2 regions of the Clostridium beijerinckii genome follow, and region 2 is predicted to be linked to the other one. Evidence: predicted binding sites of a transcription regulator. Region 2 holds the regulator's gene; the other holds the start of a gene.
The links. The regulator HrcA, encoded in region 2, represses chaperone genes, less so after heat shock. The targets are predictions, from matches to a motif close to TGTTAGCACTCNNNNNNNNNGAGTGCTAACA.
Positions count from the first base shown of each region.

Region 1: groES (co-chaperone GroES) is a predicted target of HrcA. The motif match lies at 4,249-4,279, and genes of this name have one in related genera.

Region 1 is NZ_CP144906.1:329,633-340,877, reverse strand. Features, by position in the region: gene guaB (IMP dehydrogenase) at 1-1,057, opposite strand, end outside; purine riboswitch at 1,203-1,300, opposite strand; gene PZA12_RS01600 (type II secretion system protein) at 1,413-1,889, opposite strand; gene groL (chaperonin GroEL) at 2,201-3,826, opposite strand; gene groES (co-chaperone GroES) at 3,918-4,202, opposite strand; gene PZA12_RS01585 (4Fe-4S dicluster domain-containing protein) at 4,610-6,100, opposite strand; gene PZA12_RS01580 (DNA-3-methyladenine glycosylase family protein) at 6,486-7,412, opposite strand; gene PZA12_RS01575 (3-hydroxybutyryl-CoA dehydrogenase) at 7,936-8,784, opposite strand; gene PZA12_RS01570 (electron transfer flavoprotein subunit alpha/FixB family protein) at 8,976-9,983, opposite strand; gene PZA12_RS01565 (electron transfer flavoprotein subunit beta/FixA family protein) at 10,006-10,785, opposite strand; gene PZA12_RS01560 (acyl-CoA dehydrogenase) at 10,799-11,245, opposite strand, start outside.
Region 2 is NZ_CP144906.1:1,002,388-1,013,632, forward strand. Features, by position in the region: gene PZA12_RS04785 (stage II sporulation protein P) at 147-1,217, shown strand; gene PZA12_RS04790 (hypothetical protein) at 1,556-1,885, shown strand; gene lepA (translation elongation factor 4) at 2,057-3,862, shown strand; gene PZA12_RS04800 (hypothetical protein) at 4,044-4,484, shown strand; gene hemW (radical SAM family heme chaperone HemW) at 4,698-5,825, shown strand; gene hrcA (heat-inducible transcriptional repressor HrcA) at 6,064-7,092, shown strand; gene grpE (nucleotide exchange factor GrpE) at 7,130-7,753, shown strand; gene dnaK (molecular chaperone DnaK) at 7,859-9,703, shown strand; gene dnaJ (molecular chaperone DnaJ) at 9,814-10,947, shown strand; gene PZA12_RS04830 (nitrite/sulfite reductase) at 11,108-11,245, shown strand, end outside.

The DNA.
Region 1 (11,245 bases), 670 kb from region 2:
CTGCTGCTAGTGCTTTTACTATATCTCCTGAATACTTAAGCCCACCATCAGCAATTATAGGAACTCCATACTTCTTACCTACTTCTGCACAATCCATAACTGCAGTTAATTGAGGGACTCCAACTCCAGCTACTACTCTTGTAGTACAGATTGATCCCGGTCCAATACCAACCTTAACACAATCCGCTCCAGCCTTTATTAGATCTTCTGTTGCTTCCACTGTAGCAACATTTCCAGCTATAACTTGAAGATCAGGATATATTTTCTTTATTTGTGAAACAGCATCTAAAACTCCTTTTGAATGTCCATGTGCTGTATCAAGAGTTATAACATCAACTTGTGCTTTAACTAGTGCATCAACTCTTTCCATCATGTTTCCAGTTACACCTACTGCTGCACCACATAATAATCTACCTTTTTTATCTTTTGCGGCATTTGGAAATTTTCTAACTTTTTCAATATCCTTCATTGTAATTAATCCCTTTAGGTGACCTTCACTATCAACTAAAGGTAATTTTTCTACTTTATGCTTTTTTAATATTTCTTTTGCTTCCTCTACAGTAGTATTTTCTGAAGCAGTTATTAAGTTATCTTTTGTCATCACTTCTGAAATTCTTCTTTGGTAATTTGTTTCAAATATTATGTCTCTGTTTGTAATTATCCCAATTAATTTTCCATCTTGAGTTGTTATTGGAACTCCAGATATTCTATATTGTGCCATTAAGTTCTCTGCATCCTGAATAAGATGATCTTGAGATAAAAATATAGGATCTGTAATTACTCCATTTTCTTGTCTCTTAACTCTATCTACTTCTTTTGCTTGTTCTTCAATAGTCATATTTTTATGTATTATTCCGATTCCGCCTTCTCTTGCAACAGCAATTGCCATCTTCGACTCAGTTACAGTATCCATTCCTGCACTCATTAAAGGAATATTTAATTCTATAGTCTTTGTTATTTTTGTTTTTGTGCTCACTTCTCTTGGTAATATGTCCGATTTATTAGGTACCAATAATACATCATCAAAAGTATATGCAGTCTTAATTATTTTTCCCATTATAGTTCCTCCTGTTTTTGAATTATTTATTTCATTTTTAGTATTTCATGATTTTTCACTTGCATTGCTTGTACTGTTTTTTTGTACAAAAAAAGCACATTAACCTCAAAAGTGATGTTAATATGCTAATAAATCTATAGATTTAGCCTATACTAATATCACTTATAGTCGGAAATTTACGGCTCCCGGTAGATACTCCTTGCCATATTCAAGGTATATATAAGTTTTCAAATGTGCTATATTTTAAATTAAAATTATTATAATGTATGTACAATCTAAAGTCAATAAATTTGAAGCTAAAATTGCAAATTTACTTCAATAATGTAAGTTAAATTTATTGTTATCGATATCTTTTCTATTTTTTTACATCATCTTTGATAGATCCATTATCAATCGTCGTTGGATTTAAAATATCTGTATTTTCTGTGAAATCAAATTCTGCACCATTTACTACATCATAACAATCTTTTAAACTTGTGCTACTAGTATTTAAATTACCAAATTCAACTCCATCTAAATACTTACTAATCCCTTTGTTTCTTATAGCCGAACTTACACTAGTGCTTTCACTTAGAGGAGAATCATTTTTTAAATTATATGATTCAACGGCCATTATTACTTTTCTGCATTGATCTACAACTTTAACTTTTTTCGCTTCATTTATATAGCCATTCACTTTAGGTAAAATAGCAACAGCTAAAATTCCAATAATTGCAATTACTGCAATCATTTCAATTAAAGTAAAGCCTTCTCGTTTTCTTTTCTTACACAAGCTTTTCTTTTGCGTACTATCTTTGAATTTAAATTTACATTTAATGTATAAAGAAATCATTATTCATTATCCATCTCCTATTAATGTTTTTATTTAAATTATGTCTAATAGGAAATCTTTTATACAATAAATGGAAAATATTCTCTAATAATTTCTAATATTGACTTCTAATATATAAATTTCATATAAAGTTGCATTGCTATGATTTCCATAAGCTTAAATATATAAAATACTTTTTAAAATTACATAGATATGTTAATGGCTATTAATCACTTTATTTTTTAATACTAAAAAGCAAAATAGAGAAAGTACCTATGAGCACTTTCTCTATTTATTAAATTAAATATTTATAATTCTTTAATTTATATATTTTAGTACATTCCGTCCATTCCCATTCCTGGAGCACCTGGCATTGGTGTTTCCTTTGCTGGAATATCAGCAACTGCTGCTTCTGTTGTTAAGAATGTTGAAGCAACTGAAGCTGCATTTTGAAGTGCAGATCTAGTAACCTTAGTTGGGTCTACTATTCCACCTTTTATCATATTGATATATTCTCCATGTAGTGCATCATATCCTATTCCTGGTTCACTATTCTTAACTTTTTCAATTATTACTGAACCTTCTACACCTGCATTAGTAGCTATTTGTCTTACTGGTTCTTCTAATGATTTAACTATTATATTGATACCAATTTGTGTATCCGCAACATCTGAAGTTAATTTTGCAACTTCGTTTATTACATTAACATAAGCAGTTCCACCACCTGCTACTATTCCTTCTTCAACAGCAGCCTTTGTTGCAGCTAATGCGTCTTCTATTCTAAGTTTCTTTTCTTTTAATTCTGTTTCAGTTGCTGCACCAACTTTAATTACTGCAACACCTCCAGCTAATTTAGCTAATCTTTCTTGTAGTTTTTCTTTATCAAATTCTGAAGAAGTTTCTTCTATTTGAGCTTTAATTTGGTTAATTCTTTCTTTTATTGCATTAGAATCACCTTTACCATTAACTATAACAGTGTTTTCTTTACTTACTTTAACACTATCAGCTGTACCTAGCATATCAATAGTAACATCTTTTAATTCTCTGCCTAATTCTTCAGCTATTACTGTTCCACCAGTTAATGTTGCAATATCTTGTAACATTTCTTTTCTTCTATCTCCAAATCCTGGTGCCTTAACAGCTACACAAGTAAATGTTCCTCTTAATTTATTAACTACTAATGTAGCCATTGCTTCTCCTTCAATATCTTCAGCAATGATTAATAACTTTTTACCTGATTGAACTATTTGTTCAAGTACTGGTAATATTTCTTGTATGTTAGAAATTTTCTTATCAGTTATTAATATATATGGATTTTCTAAAACAGCTTCCATTTTTTCAGTATCTGTAGCCATGTAAGGTGATACGTATCCTCTATCGAATTGCATACCTTCTACAACATCTAATTCTGTTCCCATTGATTTAGATTCTTCTATAGTAATAACGCCTTCGTTACCAACCTTCTCCATAGCATCTGCAATTAACTTACCAACTTCTTCATCAGCAGCTGAGATTGCAGCAACTCTAGCTATATCTTCTTTTCCATCTACTTGCTTAGAAATCTTTTGGATTTCTTCAACAGCTTTATCTACAGCCATTTTAATACCTGTTCTAATTAGTATTGGATTAGCTCCAGCTGTAACATTCTTTAGACCTTCTCTAATTATTGCTTGAGCAAGTAATGTTGCAGTTGTAGTTCCATCTCCTGCTACATCATTAGTCTTTGTTGCAACTTCTTTAACTAATTGAGCACCCATGTTTTCATATGGATCTTCTAATTCTATTTCTCTTGCAATTGAAACACCGTCATTTGTAATTAATGGTGCACCAAATTTTTTATCTAAAACAACATTTCTTCCCTTAGGTCCTAAAGTCACTTTAACTGTATCTGCTAATTTATCTACACCTATTTGCATAGATCTTCTTGCATCTTCTCCGAATTTTAACATCTTAGCCATTTATATCACACGCTCCTTATATATGTTATTTATTATCGTTTCTAATTGAATTTATTTTTTATATTTAAATATCTAGTTATTAACACTTTAACTATTCAACTATTGCTAGAATATCATCTTGCTTTAATATAGTATATTCTTCGCCATCAACCTTTACTTCTGTTCCAGCATATTTTGAATATAATACTTTATCTCCAACTTTTACTTCCATAGCTACTCTATTTCCGTCTACAATAGCTCCAGGTCCTACTGCAACCACTTCTGCTTCTTGTGGTCTTTCCTTTGCAGTACCAGTTAAGACTATTCCACTCTTAGTCTTTTCTTCTGCCTCTAATTTTTTAATTACTACTCTTTCACCAAGTGGTTTAATGTTCATGAAAAAACCCTCCTTAAAATATATATTATCATTTCAGTTTATTTTCTGTTAGCACTCATCATTGTCGAGTGCTAACATAATTATAATATCCTTTATACCCATATAATTCAAACATTACTTCTAATATTATATCCCATTTTTCAGCGAATATTACTCCTTATCTCAAAATATATCGCATTTACTTAAATTTTCTCCATATTATTATTAATATTATGAATTTTTAAAATAATAAAAAAACTCTAACCAAATAAACATATTACTGATTAGAGTTTTTATGACCTTATATAGAGAATAAAGCTATTAAATTTCATAAATAATTTAAAATTCTAAATACCTCATTGCCTAGATCACCTATATAATAATAGAATTTTTAATTACTTAATTATATTTCAAAATCAAGATTAATATTATCTTTCTAAATTTACATTGTGATATTCACCTAACACCTTATTAGATAATACACTCTTAATAGGTGTTTGCTGGTTTAATTTTGTAAATGGCGCTTTAGCTTTCATTACTGATACAATTTTAGCTGCCCCATTTATACAGCCACCTTCACACATCATTCCTTCAATAAAGTTTCCTTGTAACTTTCCAACCTTAGCCATTGTCATAGTTTTTTTGATATCCGCCCCACCAGAAACTTGAACTGGTTTAAAGTCTACATTAACACCTTTTTCTTGTACATAATTTTGTATTGCGGCAGTTAATCCTCCCCCAACAGCAAAATTTCTTCCAAAGATTGATGCTTCATCAACAACTATATCTTCACAAGTTGTTGGATCAACTCCAAATGCATCAAATAATGCGACTACTTCCTCAAAAGTTAATACATAATCAACTGCATCCCTTATTGAATCTATTAGTACTTCACTTTTCTTTGCAGTACAAGGCCCTATAAATACCACTTTTGCATCTTTATCTTTAGATTTTATATATCTACCCGTTGCTACCATAGGTGAAACAGTTCCAGAAATTTTCTCAACTTGATCTGGCATCATTTTTTCAATGTAACTTAGGAATCCTGGACAACATGAATTTGTCATGTAGCTATCCCCTTTTTCCATTCTCTCTACAAATTCATTACTTTCATGTACAGTAACTGCATCTGCTCCACATGCAGCTTCTAACATATCTTTAAAGCCTAATGCCTTAATTGCATTCTTAACTTGTCCATAAGTTGTTTTAGGCCCAAATTGCCCTGTTATTGCTGGTGCAACTACTGCATAAATTTTTTCTTCTTTATCCATCAATCTATTAATAACTTTAACTAATGAGCTTTTGTCTTCTATAGCTCCAAATGGACATGCTGACATGCATGCACCACAGTTTACACATTTACTTTCTGTAATTTCAGCACTCAAATCTTCTGCATTATAGCTTAATGCACCTGTTGGACATGACTTCTTACAAGGTCTCATATCTTCTGCAACAGCATCATATGGACATGCTTTTTTACACATTCCACATTCCTTACATTTATCTGGATCTATATAAGCTCTTCCATCAACATATGTAATTGCTCCAAAATTACATGCACTTTGACACTTATGAGCTATACAATTTCTACATGCATCAGTAACTTGGAACTTCTTTGTTGGGCATCTATCACATGCTTCTTTTATAACATATAATATTTGTTTTTCTTCTTCTATATTAACTAAATCTTGTCCATGTTTGCCTGTTGGTTTAAATCCTGCTGCAAGTTTTGCTCTCTCTAATACTACATTTCTTTCTCGTTCAACTGAATCTCTATACTTAGGTTCTTCTCCTACAATCATAGCATAAGGAATTTTTTCTATTTCCTCTTTACTAATATTATTTTCTTTTGCTAATACAGCAACTCTAGTAAGAACCTCGTGCTTTAAAGCTAGAAGTTGATTCTCAAACTGAAACATTATACACACTCTCCCATGAATAATTTTTATCTTACATTTATAATACAAAATAATTATAGCATACTCTTGTTAAAATTATAACAAATATTATATAATTTAAATTTTCTAAATTTTCTTAATATACGTTCTATTTTCATATGTATATATTGGTATTTCTCAGCTACTTTAGTTAAAGTTTTTTCTTGTATTTCCACTTCTTTTCAGATCTGTTTATTTACCATTATATTAGTTATATCAAGGGATTTATATGACATTTATATTATTACATCAATGATAAATTATTAACATTATTGAACATATTATTCTAATATTTCTTGACAAAATAAAAAGTCTAGGAAATAAAATCCTAGACTTTTCATTCTATAATAAACTTTTTTATTCTATCCTATACATTTATTTTATTCTCTCTCGCATAGTAGAATAAATATTGCTGCGCAAAACCTGCTAATTTACCAAACTTGTTCCTTCCAAAAATTCTAATTTTATTTAGAGACGCATCCTCTGCCCCATAAAAATGAATCATCGCACGTTTAACCCATACATCTACTGGGAATGCTGAAGTCTTTTCCATTGAAAATAACATTATGCAGTCAGCTACCTTTGAACCTACACCTTTGAATTCTTGAAGTGCATTGTGACATTCATCATCATCTAAATTTTTAATATAATCTAGATCATACTTTATATATTCATTTGTATCATTTGCTTTCAGGTCCTCTTTTGCTGTTTTAGAATTATATACATTTTTTATTGTATCAAAAATATATTTACTTCTGAAAGATGCTCCTGTCTCCTGTATTTCTTCTAATGTAGCATCTTTTATTTCATCTATATTAGGAAACGCATAGTAAGTTTTATTCTTATAAATAATTTCTTTTCCCCATTTATTAGATATTTTATTTACAGTCTTCTTTATTGATGGTATATTATTTCGCGCTGAAATAATAAAGCTAAGCAGCATTTCAAATGGATCTTGATTCAAAACTCTAACACCATATCCAAATTCAATACTTTGTTTAAGTAAAACATCTTTTGAAAGTTCATCTTTTATAACTGAATAATCTCTATCTAAATCAAAATACTTAAGCCAAATATTTTGAAAATCTTCCTTTGTAGAATTGTAAATTATTACATCATTTCCGTCTTCTTTAACTTCAATTAATCTTCCAAATGCAATTACAATAAAATTATTTTCTGCTATCTCTTCAAACCTAAAAATTTGCCCACACTCAAATATATGTTTTAATTTAAAATTGCTTAATTCTTTTATTATTAAATAATTATCATAAAATTCTACAAATTTATAATCCATTTTATTATCCGTCTCCCTTACAGTATAAAATTATTTAGTTTTTATCATCTTATAGTCTAGTATGGATATTGATGAATCCTATTCTCAGATTATGAATATTCAAATTATATGTTTATCTCTTTAGTGAAATCATTAATAAACATAATATCATATTAACTTTAGTTTAAACTTATTTCATTCATATATTCTTCTTTAAATAATATATTCTACACTAAGGTTTTTTTCTAAAGATTATGTCACAGTTTATATTGCCCATTTTCTGATGTATGCCACCTATATTATATCTTTTAACTATTTATTTTTTTAATATCCAATATTTCAATTAAATTATGCAATTAATCTTAAGAAAATAGTTATTATTTAATATATTATATCACTTACTTAACAGTAATAAAATGTTTTGTTGAATTTTACAATATTCTTTAGTTTAAAATTATTTATGTAATCTAGTAGTTATTTATATATTTCCCTAAAAATAAAAAAACCCAAGCATAAACTTGAGTTTTTCCATATATTCATGATATTATTTAGAATAATCATAGAATCCTTTTCCTGATTTTCTTCCAAGCCATCCAGCTCTAACATATTTTCTTAATATGCTACTAGCTCTGTACTTGTTATCACCTGTTTCAGTGAATAAAACATCCATGATAGCTAAGCAAACGTCTAATCCAATAAGATCTCCTAAAGCTAAAGGTCCCATTGGGTGGTTAGCACCATATTTCATAGCTGTATCAATATCTTCAACTGAAGCTATTCCTTCTTGTAGTATAAATGAAGCTTCGTTAATCATTGGGATTAATATTCTGTTTACAACGAATCCTGGAGCTTCTGCAACTTCTACTGGTTCTTTTCCAATAGCAACTGATAATTCCTTAACAGCATCAAAAGTTTCTTGAGAAGTAGCTATTCCTTTAATAATTTCAACAAGCTTCATTACTGGAGCTGGATTAAAGAAATGCATTCCGATAACTTTATCAGGTCTCTTTGTAGCTGAAGCAACTTCAGTAATTGATAAAGATGAAGTGTTTGAAGCTAAAATCGCTTCTGGCTTACAAATTCCATCTAATTCAGCAAAGATTTCCTTCTTAATTTTCATGTTTTCGATTGCAGCTTCAACTACTAAATCACAGTCAGCAGCTAATTTCATATCAGTTGTTCCTGAAATTCTTGAAAGTATAGCTTCTTTATCTTCTTCAGACATTTTTCCTTTAGCAACTTGCTTTTCTAATCCTTTAGTGATTCCAGCTATTCCTCTGTCAACAAATTCTTCCTTTATGTCTCTTACAATTACTTCACAACCTTTTTGAGCGAATGCTTGAACGATACCAGCACCCATAGTTCCTGCTCCAAGTACAAAAATCTTTTTCATGAATTATTCCTCCTCTAAATCTTTTCATTATAGATATCCTTAGCTAAAATATGTATTTTAACTAAGGATTAACTTCATAATTATCTAATTGTTACTTATTGAATAATATTGTTAATTAATTATCTTTAATGTTACATTATTAACTTTCAATAGTACAATCTAACAAAAATATATCTAAATTAACCGAATAATTATTCAGCGCTCTTTATTTCTTTAACTTGAGCTATTAATTCTGGTACTACTTTAGTAAGATCACCAACTATTGCATAGTCAGCAATTTTCATTATTGGAGCTGAATCATCTTTATTTACAGCAATGATTAAATCTGAATCTTGCATACCAGCAACGTGTTGGATAGCTCCAGAAATACCACAAGCTATATATATTTGAGGTCTAACAGTCTTACCAGTTTGACCTACTTGATATGCTCCATCAATCCATCCTTTTTCTACAGCTGCTCTTGATCCAGCTACAGTTCCGCCTAAAGCTTCTGCTAATTCTTTAAGTAATTGGAAGTTTTCTTTGTTTCCAACTCCTCTACCACCTGATACGATGAAATCTGCTTCAGCTATATCAACGATATCTTTCTTAGCTTTTATAGTTTCTAAAACTTTAGTTCTTACATCGCTATCTGCTAATTTAACATCAACTTTTTCAATTTTACATTTAGATGGATCAGTTGTAATCTTTGCAAATACTCCTGGTCTTACTGTTGCCATTTGTGGTCTATGTTCCGGACAAGCAATTGTAGCCATTAAGTTACCACCAAATGCTGGTCTTGTAGCTAAAAGATCGCCATTTGTAACATCAACGTCAATTGATGTACAGTCTGCTGTTAATCCTGTTGATAATCTAGCAGCTATTCTTGGACCTAAATCTCTTCCGATGAAAGTAGCTCCTACGAATAATATTCCTGGTTTTCTTTCATTTGCTAAATCACAAATAACTTTTGTGTAAGCATCAGTTGTATAGTGTTCTAAGTTTTTATCATCAGCAACTAAAACTTCATCTGCACCGTGCTCTGCTAAAGTTTTTGCTAATCCTTCTATGTTGCTACCTAATAATAAAGCTGTAAGATTTACTCCTAATTCATCAGCAATTCTTCTACCTTCACCAAGTAGTTCTAAAGATACTTTTTGTAATTCGCCTTCTCTTTGTTCAGCAAAGACCCAAACGCCTTTGTAATCTGCTATATTCATAATAAATTACCCTCCTATTATCTTAGATGTAGTGTTTTTCTTTTAATTTTCCTACAACATAGTATGCTGCATTTTTAGGTGCTTCTCTTACGATTTCTCCTGCACCTTTAACTTCCTTAGTCATTGACTTCTTAACCTTTGTAGGTGAGCCTTTAAGCCCTAATTCAGCTACATCTACATCTATATCAGCTGCGCTCATAACTTTGATTTCATCATCTGAAGTTTCGAATATATCTACAACATTCATATATCTAGTTTCATTTAATTCTTCGATTGCAGTTAATAGACATGGAGTTTTAACTTCTACTACTTGATGTCCATCTTCTAGTGCTCTATTTACTATTAATGTATTTCCTTCAACTTTAACGTCTTGAACGTAAGTTACTTGAGGAATGTTTAAATGTTCTGCTATTTCTGGTCCTACTTGAGCAGTATCTCCATCAATCGCTTGTCTTCCAGCAAATACTAAATCATAATCTAATTTAGCTATTACTCCTGCAAGTGCCTTTGAAGTAGCTAAAGTATCTGCTCCTCCAAGTGCTCTATCTGTTAATAGGACAGCTTCATCAGCTCCCATACATAATGCTTCTCTTAATACTGCTTTAGCCATTGGAAGTCCCATACTTATTACAGTAACTTTTCCTCCAACTTTTTCTTTTAATTGTAATGCACCTTCTAAAGCGTGTTTATCCTCTGGGTTCATTATTGATGGAACACCATCTCTTATTAATGTACCAGTTTTAGGATCAATTTTTACTGCTGTAGTATCTGGAACTTGTTTTACACAAACTACTATATTCATTCTAAAAGTCCTCCTATCTTAAAATGCTTCCTGCGATAACCATCTTTTGAACTTCTGAAGTTCCTTCGTAGATTTCGCATATCTTAGCATCTCTCATCATTCTTTCTACTGGGTATTCTTTAGTGTATCCATATCCACCAAAGATTTGAACTGCCTTAGTTGTAACTTCCATTGCAACATCTGCAGCAAATAATTTAGCTCTTGCAGCATCTACTGAATAAGGTTGACCTGCTTGCTTCTTTGTTGCAGCTAGGTATACTAAGTATTTAGCAGCTTGAATTTTAACGTCCATTTCAGCTATATACCATTGTAATCCTTGGAATGCTGATAATGATTTATTGAATTGTTTTCTTTCTTTCATATAGTTAACAGCTTCTTCAAATGCACCTTCTGCAATACCTAAAGCTTGAGCTGCTATACCAATTCTTCCTCCATCAAGAGTTTTCATTGCTATACCAAA
Region 2 (11,245 bases):
ATTTTGAGACCTTTTTATTTTAGATTAATTATCAATGTATCTTTTAATCTATTCTAATTTTTAAATAAATGGAATGAGATTTATTAGAATAATTATGTAAATTCGTTAATATAAATATAAAAAAGGGCAAGGGGGGGATTACCGTGATGTATATGAGCAGAAGAGGAAAAAAAGGTGAAATTAGTAAAAGGATAAAAGCAAAACCTAACATTAATATAGGCTTAATAATCCTCATTTTAATTATAGGTGTATTTTTCATAAGATTAGGTAATGTTTTAAAAAACAACAAAGAAAGAGGAGCATTTGCCTATGTTCAGTTATTAAATTTAGGAATGCCGATAATAGAATCCCAAGTTTATGATGAAGGAACCTATGCTGAAAATAAGCTTTCATTAAAAAATGTTTGTTTTCAAGTATTAGGATTAAATAATCTTAGTTATAAAGGAATAATTCAAAATGAACTTAGTTTCTTTGGAGATGGTGAAAGTTCTAGCAATACTGAAACTAATTTTAGTTTTAATCCGTTTCAAATAAGTGAGGACAGTATCTCAAAAGTACAAGTAAACACTGATAGTAAGAATACCCCGATATATGATCCTAGTTTAAAGAAGACATTAGATAAATCTAAGCCAGAAGTATTAATATATCATAGTCATACTACAGAAAATTATAATGCATCAGAGCCAGATAGTTTAAATGAAGATACTAATGTAGTTGGGGTAGGTGATGTTCTTGCTAATGAATTAGAAGAGAATTATGGGATTTCAGTTATACATGACAAAACTAATAATTGTATTTCTTATAATGATAGTTATACAAGATCTGGAGAAGTGGTTGATAAATATTTAAAACAATATGGAGATTTTAAAATGGTTATAGATCTGCATAGAGATTCTGTGGAAGATAAAGCTGCTACAACAACAGAAGTTGATGGAATGAGCGCATCTAAAATAATGTTTGTAAATGCTGAAAATAGTACGAGATATCCTAAAAATAAAGAACTTACAGAGAAAGTATTTAATAAAACAGCTGAATTATTCCCAGGATTGCCTATAAAAATATTGACATATCATAGAGGGAAAAATGCATTTAATCAAAGTAAAAGCGATGGATGTTTACTTTTTGAAATAGGATCTCATACTAATACACCAGACGAGTCAAAAGTTACGGCAGAATGTATGGCTAGAGTGATTGCAGAAGTTTTGAATAAGAAATAAATATAAAGTTATATGGAAAAGGTTTGGAAGTTATATTGAGTGCATATGAAAAATTAGATAACATGTAAGTGTGATTTTTAAGCACTAAGTATTTAAATAGATATTTCAAGTTGAGATTTAATGATAATCTTGATAATAAAAATTAAAGGAAAGATTAGGAATCTAAAGTTAAAATTTAGATCTCTAGTCTTTTCTTTATTTTAATTTATTAACACATAATATTGAGATAATTGGTGAGTAGATTGTTTGACTGAGAAAGTTGGGACTGAATAATAGTTTTGCTATATGGAAAGAATCTAAATAAAAATTAAAAATAAATAAAAAAGGGTGTTTCAACATTGAAGAAAATTATTAAAAGTAGCATTTTAAGAAGAATATCACCAATGATTTTTATAGTATTTATTATTTTTCTTGGAATAATTAAAATAGATATGATTAATACTAAGGCATTATCTCCTCTTGGAAATACTAATGAAAATTATAAACTTGTAAGTAATGAATTTGGAGAAGATTTCTCGAATTTTATTAAGGATAATTCATTTCTTAAAATTTATAAGGAATCTGAAAAAGATGTTTTAGTTAAGATAGGAAGCAATGATTTTAGGATAAATAATCAATCTTCTTTTATTAAAAAAATAGAGGATATAATTGAAAGAATAAAACCATAATATTAGTTAAAATATTTAGTTAATTTTAAAATATATATAAGGCATATTAGACATAGAGCAATGAGGGAAAGTTTTGATAGCCTTTCTTTATGGATGTATGTTATAATTTAGCTGATTTAATTATAACGGGGGTGAAAGTACTGTTTTTCGTTAAGAATAACAGTTATGCGTATGAAAAGTGAAAGACAAAAACATATCAGAAATTTTTCAATTGTAGCACATATTGATCATGGTAAATCAACCCTTGCGGATAGATTACTTGAAACTACAGGAACCTTAACTAAAAGGGAAATGGAAGAACAAGTTCTAGATAATATGGAGATAGAAAAAGAAAGAGGAATTACAATAAAGTCTCAAGCAGCGAGGCTTGTATATAGAAGAGACGATGGTGAGGAATACATTCTTAATTTAATTGACACTCCAGGACATGTAGATTTTAATTATGAAGTTTCAAGAAGTTTAGCAGCTTGCGAAGGAGCGATATTAGTTGTTGATGCAACACAAGGTATTCAAGCTCAAACTTTAGCTAATTGCTATTTAGCGTTAGATAATGATTTGGAAATTGCACCAGTAATAAATAAAGTTGATCTGCCTTCTGCAAGACCCGATGAAGTTAAGAAAGAAATTGAAGATGTAATAGGAATTCCAGCAGAAGAAGCTCCTACTATATCTGCTAAAACAGGGCTTAATATAGGTGATGTATTAGAGTGTGTTGTTAAAACTATACCTTCACCTGATGGCGATGAAGAAGCTCCTTTAAAAGCATTAATTTTTGATTCTTACTACGATAGTTATAAGGGCGTTGTATGTATAGTTAGAGTAATAGACGGAAGAGTAAAGATTGGAACTAAAATTAAATTGATGGCTACGAATAAAGTTTATGACGTTACTGAAGTCGGAGTGTTTACTCCAGGAGTGCTTCCAATCAGTGAGTTAAGTGCTGGTGATGTTGGATATGTAACAGCATCCATAAAAAATGTTAGAGACGCAAGAGTTGGAGATACTATAACTGAAGCTAATAGACCAACCGAAACAGCACTTCCAGGTTATAAACCTGCTATACCAATGGTCTATTCAGGAATATACCCAGTTGATGGAGCAAAGTATGATGAATTAAGAGAAGCTCTTGAAAAGCTACAAATAAATGATGCGGCATTAAGCTTTGAGCCGGAAACATCCATTGCTTTAGGTTTTGGATTTAGATGTGGATTCTTAGGATTATTACATATGGAAATAATTCAAGAAAGAGTTGAAAGAGAATTTAATTTAGATATAATTACTACTGCACCATCTGTTATATATAAAGTAATCAAAACTGATGGGGAAATATTAGAAATAACAAATCCAACTAACCTACCACCTTTGACAGAAGTGGATTATATGGAGGAGCCAGTAGTTAAGGCATCGATAATAACCCCAAAAGACTATGTTGGAGCAGTTATGGAGCTGTGTCAAGATAGAAGAGGTGTATACATAGATATGCAATATATAGAAGAAACTAGAGCTGTTGTAAATTATGATATACCACTGAACGAAATTATATATGATTTCTTTGATACATTAAAATCTAGAACTAGAGGATATGCATCTTTAGACTACGAATTTAAAGGATATATTAGAACTAAATTAGTTAAGTTAGATATATTATTAAATGGGGATGTAGTTGATGCATTATCAATGATAGTTCCAGAGGAGAGAGCTTACCATAAAGGAAGAGGAATAGCTGAAAAGCTAAAAGAAATTATCCCAAGACAATTATTTGAAATTCCAATTCAAGCAGCAGTAGGATCTAAAATTATAGCAAGAGAAACCGTAAAAGCTATGAGAAAAGATGTATTAGCTAAATGTTATGGTGGAGATATCTCAAGAAAGAAGAAGCTGCTTGAAAAGCAAAAAGAAGGAAAGAAGAGAATGAGACAGGTTGGTTCTGTTGAAGTTCCACAAGAAGCATTCATGGCGGTATTAAAGGTAGATTAGTTAGTATAAGTAATATAAAATAGAATACTTTATACATGTAAATTATATTTATTTAAAAAGTAATTCTAAAAAACTAGCCAATGTATAAAATAAAAATATATTATTTTTGAGGAATTATTTGTATAATATTAATTAGTATTATACAAATAATTATTTTAATGCCGGTTTGGGAGGGGTTTGAATGTTTTTAAATGAGTTAAAGAAAAATGAAGGAATTGCATTTATGCAATTGGTTAAAATCCTTGCAGATTCAGACAATGTTTTTGCGAAAGAAGAGAAAAATCTTTACAATGACTATCTAAAAGAGCTAAATATAAATGAAAGTGAAATATCAGAATCAGATCTAAGTTCCGTATGTGAAACTCTAAAAGGTTCGTCTAATAGATGTAAAAATATTATTTATTTTGAACTAATAGGCCTTGCTCTTATTGATGGAGAATATAATGAAGAAGAAGTTGAACTTTTAGAAAAGCTAGGTGAAACGTTGGGTATAACACGTAGCAAGAGAATAGCATTTGCTAATTATTTTTACAATTTTGTAGATGTATATGGTTTTTCAGTTGTAGATGCAGAAAGTAAAATTGCCTTATTAAAAGAACAGGCGGAAAAATTATTAGCATAGATAGTTTTGGATATGAAAAAAGCATGATGTATATTATCTAAGAATAAATAATAAAGAATGAATGATAAAAGTGAGAATATCTATTGAAATTTAAATTAAAGGTGAACACACACCTTATAGGTTTAAATGAAGGGTAAAGGCTCCTCTAGTTATTCATTCTTTATTTTTGTTTTATTAAGAAAAATATTTAATAATATATTGGAGGAAAAATTAATGAGGGACATATCCTTATATATACATATTCCTTTTTGTAAACAGAAATGTTTTTATTGCGATTTTCCATCTTATTCAGGAAAAGAAGAATTAATGAACGAATATATAGAAGTGTTAAGCAGCGAAATATTACAAAAAGGAAAAGAATACAGAATAAGTAGTATATTTATTGGAGGAGGAACGCCATCCTACTTGAATGACTCAAGTCTAGAAAAACTACTAGGTACTTTAAATAAATTGGATTTAAAGGATAATTTGGAGTTTACAGTAGAGTGTAATCCAGGTACATTAAATGAAAAAAATCTAAATATTATGAAGAAACATAATGTTAATAGGATTAGCATGGGATTACAATCAACAAAAAACTCTTTATTAAAAGATATTGGAAGAATACATAGCTATGAAGAATTTGAAGAAAATTATTTTCTTGCTAGAAAGCTAGGATTCAATAATATAAATGCAGACTTGATGTTTGGGTTACCTAATCAAACTATTGAAGATTGGGAATGTTCTTTGCGAAAAGTAGCAGAACTTGAACTAGATCATATATCTGCATATAGCTTGATTATAGAAGAAGGAACTCGGTTTTATAATTTATATGAAGAAGATAAGTTGAATTTACCTGAAGAGGATAAAGAACGAATTATGTATTTAACCACTAAAGACATATTGAATGGGTATGGATATCATCAATATGAAATATCTAATTATTCAAAAAAGAACAAAGAGTGCTTTCATAATAAAGTTTATTGGAAATGCGATGAATACTTGGGATTAGGCGTATCGGCTAGTTCGTTTATAGATAAAAAAAGAATTAAAAATATAGACAATATTCAGTACTATATTAAAAGAATAAATAATAAAGAAAGTGTAATTGAAGAAATTCACATAAATAATATTAAAGATGATATGGAAGAATTTTTATTTATGGGGCTTAGGATGATTAAAGGGATAAAATTAGAGGAATTTAAAGAGCGATTTAATAAAGATATATATGAAGTGTATGGCGAAATTATTGAAAAAAATATTAAAAAAGGATTATTAATTCATAATTCGGGAAATCTATATCTAACTTCGCATGGGATAGAAATATCCAACTATGTAATGAGTGATTTCATTTTATCTTAATGGATTCTCTCATGAAAAGTTTAAAGAAAGATTAAGTGCAATTATAAAATTATATTGTATAGAGAAATAGAGAAAATAGGAGATATAAGGAGTTAAATTGACAAAATTGCTTTATTATTAACGTTAAGTAGCTATAATAAATATAAATAGAATTGACAAAAAACATCATAAATAATATATTAAAAACATAGTCATTAGCACTCGAGGTTAATGAGTGCTAACAAAAAGAGGTGAGGTTATGAGTATTGATGACAGAAAAATAAGAATACTTCAAGCTATTATCAATGACTATATTCGAACAGGAGATCCTGTAGGATCAAGAACTATTGCTAAAAACTATAATTTAGGTATTGGGTCCGCAACAATAAGGAATGAGATGGCTGACCTTGAAGATATGGGATACTTAGAACAACCTCATGCTTCTGCAGGAAGAATTCCTTCTAGTAAGGGATATAGATTATATGTTGATCAGCTTATGGATAATCAGATGCTAACAGTTGAAGAAGATCTAAGAATAAAACAATATATAATCGATTCTGCAATGCTTGAAGTAGATAAAATAGTTAAGCAAACTAGCGCCTTATTGTCAGAACTTACTAAATTAACTTGTGTAATTGAGACACCATCAGTAAAAAGGAGCTTTATAAAGTCAATTCAGCTAATTAAAGTTGATGATCATAATTTAGTATCAGTTTTCTTAACAGATACTGGTGTTATAAAGAATCATATAATGAAGCTAAATAATAGAGTTCCTGAAGTTGAAACTTTAACACGAATAAATGAAGTTATAAATAATAGATTGGTAAATCTTTCTATACAAGAAATTAATTTAGAAGTAATTAATAACTTAAAAAAGGATCTAGGAGCCTATGAAGAAATATTTAATGCTTTATTGCCTATTTTATATGAGACACTAAACGCAGCGGATTCTACAGAAGTATTCATGGAGGGAACTACCAACATATTTAATTATCCTGAATATAACGATATTGATAAAGCAAAAGAAATGTTATCGCTTTTGAATGATAAAGAAGCTTTGATGGAGCTGTTTAATCCTCAAGACAATATAACAGTCAGTATAGGGGATGAAAACTATAAGCCACAAGCTAGAGATTGTAGTATAATATCTGCTGAATATTCCTTTAAGGATAGGCCTATTGGGAAAATTGGATTAATTGGACCTAGAAGGATTAATTACTCAAAGGTAATAACTATTATGTCAGAAGTTATAAAAGAGCTTAATAATATATTGAGCAATCCAAAATAGATGTTAGATTTGAAGAGAAGAGGTGTGTGTTAGATACATGGAAGAAAATAGAGATGTTAAAAATGAAGAACTAGAAAAAGAAGAAATTGCAGATGAAGTAGCAGAAAAGGATAATGAGACTCAAGAAAGTAATGATGCAGCAGAAACAAATGAAGCTAGCAAAGAGGCTTCAGAAAATATAGAAGCTGCGGAGGAAGATCAAGAAGATTTAGTAAAAAATCAAGAAGAGGAAAATAAGAAGTTGAGAGAAGAATTAGATGCGACAAAAGATAGACTTTTAAGATTAACAGCTGAATATGATAACTATAGAAAAAGAACAGCTAAAGAAAAAGAAGGAATATATAGCGATGCATATGTAGATGTATTAAAAGAGATTGTTCCTATTCTTGACAATTTAGAAAGAGCTGTTGCAGCTGATGGTAGTATTGAAGACTTGAAAAAAGGAATTGAAATGACAATAAAGGGATGCAAAGATTCATTTGCAAAACTTGGTGTTGAAGAAATAGATGCTACTGGAGAATTTGATCCTAATCTTCATAATGCAGTAATGCATATAGAAGATGAAGAATTAGGTAAAAATGTAGTAGCGGAAGTTTTCCAAAAGGGATATAAGAAAGATGATAAGATAATAAGGCATACTATGGTTAAAGTTGCTAATTAGAAATAGGAACAAGTTTCTTATTAAAATATATAGATAGAATTTAAAAATAATAAACTGAAAAATTCAATTTTAAATAAACTAATAAAGTTTTAGGAGGAAAATATCATGGGAAAGATTATAGGAATTGATTTAGGAACTACAAATTCATGTGTAGCAGTTATGGAAGGTGGAGAACCAACAGTTATAGCAAACTCAGAAGGTGCTAGAACTACTCCTTCAGTAGTATCATTCCAAGCAAATGGAGAAAGATTAGTTGGTCAAGTAGCTAAAAGACAAGCAATTACTAATCCAGATAAAACAGTTATTTCAATAAAAAGACATATGGGAACTGGATATAAAGTTGATATAGATGGAAAACAATATTCACCACAAGAAATTTCTGCTATGGTTTTACAAAAAATAAAAGCAGATGCAGAAGCTTACTTAGGTGAAACAGTAACTCAAGCAGTTATTACTGTACCAGCTTACTTCAATGATAGCCAAAGACAAGCAACTAAGGATGCTGGTAAGATTGCAGGGCTTGAAGTATTAAGAATAATCAACGAACCAACAGCAGCATCATTAGCTTATGGTTTAGATAAAACAGATTCAGCTCACAAAATCCTAGTTTATGACTTAGGTGGTGGTACTTTTGACGTATCTATTCTAGATCTTGGAGATGGAGTATTCGAAGTATTATCAACTAACGGTGATACAAAGCTTGGTGGAGATGACTTTGATGAAAAGATAATGAAATATATTGCAGATGAGTTTAAAGCTTCAAATGGAATTGACTTAATGCAAGATAAAATGGCAGTTCAAAGATTAAAAGAAGCTGCTGAAAAGGCAAAAATTGAATTATCAGCATCTCAACAAACAAACATTAATTTACCATTTATTACTGCTGATGCAACAGGTCCAAAGCATATAGATTTAACATTAAGCAGAGCTAAGTTTAATGAAATTACTCATGACTTAGTTGAAAGAAGTATTGAGCCTATGAGAAAGGCATTAGCTGATGCTAAACTTTCATTAAATGATATAGATAAAATAATCTTAGTTGGTGGTTCAACAAGAATTCCAGCAGTAGTAGAAGCTGTTAAGAACTTTACAGGAAAAGAACCATCTAAGGGAGTTAACCCAGATGAATGTGTTGCAGTTGGTGCAGCTATTCAAGCAGGTGTATTAACTGGTGAAGTTAAGGACGTAGTATTACTTGATGTTACTCCATTAACACTTGGAATTGAAACAGCAGGTGGTATAGCTACTCCATTAATCGAAAGAAATACAACTATTCCAACTAAGAAGAGTCAAGTATTCTCAACAGCTGCAGATAACCAAACATCAGTTGAAATTAATGTAGTTCAAGGTGAAAGACAAATGGCTATGGATAACAAGTCACTTGGACAATTCACATTATCAGGTATAGCTCCAGCACCAAGAGGAATTCCTCAAATCGAAGTTACATTTGATATAGATGCTAACGGTATTGTTAAAGTATCTGCATTAGATAAAGGAACTGGTAAAGAAGCAAATATCACAATTACTGCTTCAACTAACTTAAGTGATGATGAAGTAGATAAAGCTGTAAAAGAAGCAGAAAAATTTGCTGAAGAAGATAAGAAGAGAAAAGAAAAAGTTGAAGCTGTAAATAACGCAGACCAAACTATATATCAAATAGAAAAGACTTTAAATGAAGTTGGAGATAAAGCTACTGAGGATGAAAAGGCAGCAGTAAGAGCTAAAATTGAAGATCTTAAGAAAGTTAAAGATGGAGATGATGTAGAAGCTATTAAAGCTGCAATCGAAGCAGTAAATCAATCATTCTATCCAATAGCTACAAAGATGTATCAACAAGCTGGTGGAGCTGAAGGAGCAGCTGATCCAAATGCAGCAGCTGGAGGAGCTCAAAGTGCACCACATGATGATAATGTAGTAGATGCTGATTTCAAAGTAGATGAAGATAAATAAGATATAAATTAGTTGTACTAAACTACAGTTATCTAATATAATAGGATAGGGAAGGCAAGATCGTCTTCCCTTTTCTACAGTAAATAAAACTAGGTGGTGAATTTAAACGAATGGCAAATAAAGACTATTATGAATTGCTTGGACTTCAAAAGGGTGCAAGTGATGATGAAATAAAAAGAGCCTTTAGAAAATTAGCTGTAAAATATCATCCGGATAGAAATCAAGGAAATGCTGAGGCAGAAGAAAAGTTTAAAGAGATAAATGAAGCTTATCAAGTACTTTCAGATCCAGAAAAGAAAGCTAGATATGATCAGTTTGGATCAGCTGCTTTTGATGGTAGTGGTGGCTTCGGAGGAGGCGGCTTTGGCGGCTTTGATGGATTTGATATGGGCGGCTTTGGAGATATTTTTGAATCATTCTTCGGAGGCGGAGGATCAAGTTCTAGAAGAAGAAATGGTCCAGTAAGAGGAAATGATATTGAGTATACAATAACGTTAACTTTTGAAGAAGCTGTTTTTGGAGTAGAGAAAGAAATTTCTGTTACTAGAAATGAAAATTGTGAACATTGTCACGGAAGTGGAGCAGAACCTGGAACTAATGCTAAGACTTGTCCAACTTGTAGCGGATCAGGTCAAGTAAGAGTTCAAAGACAAACTCCTCTTGGAAGTTTTGTATCAACGTCTACATGTGATACTTGTAGAGGTACTGGTAAAATTATTGAAAAGCCATGTTCAGAGTGTAGAGGAAAAGGTAGTGTTAGAAAAACAAGAAAGATAAAAGTTAACATACCAGCAGGTGTAGATACAGGAAATGTAATGCCTTTAAGAGGACAAGGAGAACATGGATTAAGAGGTGGAAGCCCTGGAGACTTGTATGTAAGAATTAATGTTACTCCATCAAAGGTGTTTACAAGAAAAGGAAACGATGTTTATATAGATGCTCATATCTCTATGCCTAAAGCAGCATTAGGTACAGAAATAACTGTAGCTACAGTTGATGGAAATGTTAAATATACTGTTCCACCAGGTACACAATCAGGAACTATGTTTAGATTAAAAGGCAAGGGAATACAAAGAGTTAATTCAAACGGAAAAGGGGATCAATACGTAAAAGTTATTGTTGATATTCCTAAAACATTAAATAAGGAACAGAAAGAAGCATTATATGATTTTATGAGAGCATCTGGTGAAGAATTTGATGAAGCAAATGTTCCTAAGAAGAAATTATTTGGAAAAAATAAATAAAAATATATTAAAGAAACTATTTGGATAATGTCTATAAATTAGCATTATTTCGATAGTTTCTTTTTTAGATAAAAATTCCCCGACAAAACCTATAGTTATAGTCATATTTCAAATTATAGGTTATAATATATTAAAATAATTATATTTAGGAGGAGAAAAAGTGAAGGAATTGAAGGAAAAATTATTAATAGAAATAGAAGAGTTTAGAGAATTAGGCAATAAGTTTTTATCTGGTGAAGTATCTATTATGGATTTTAAAAAAGTTTCTGGGGGAATGGGGGTATACTCAGAACGTAAT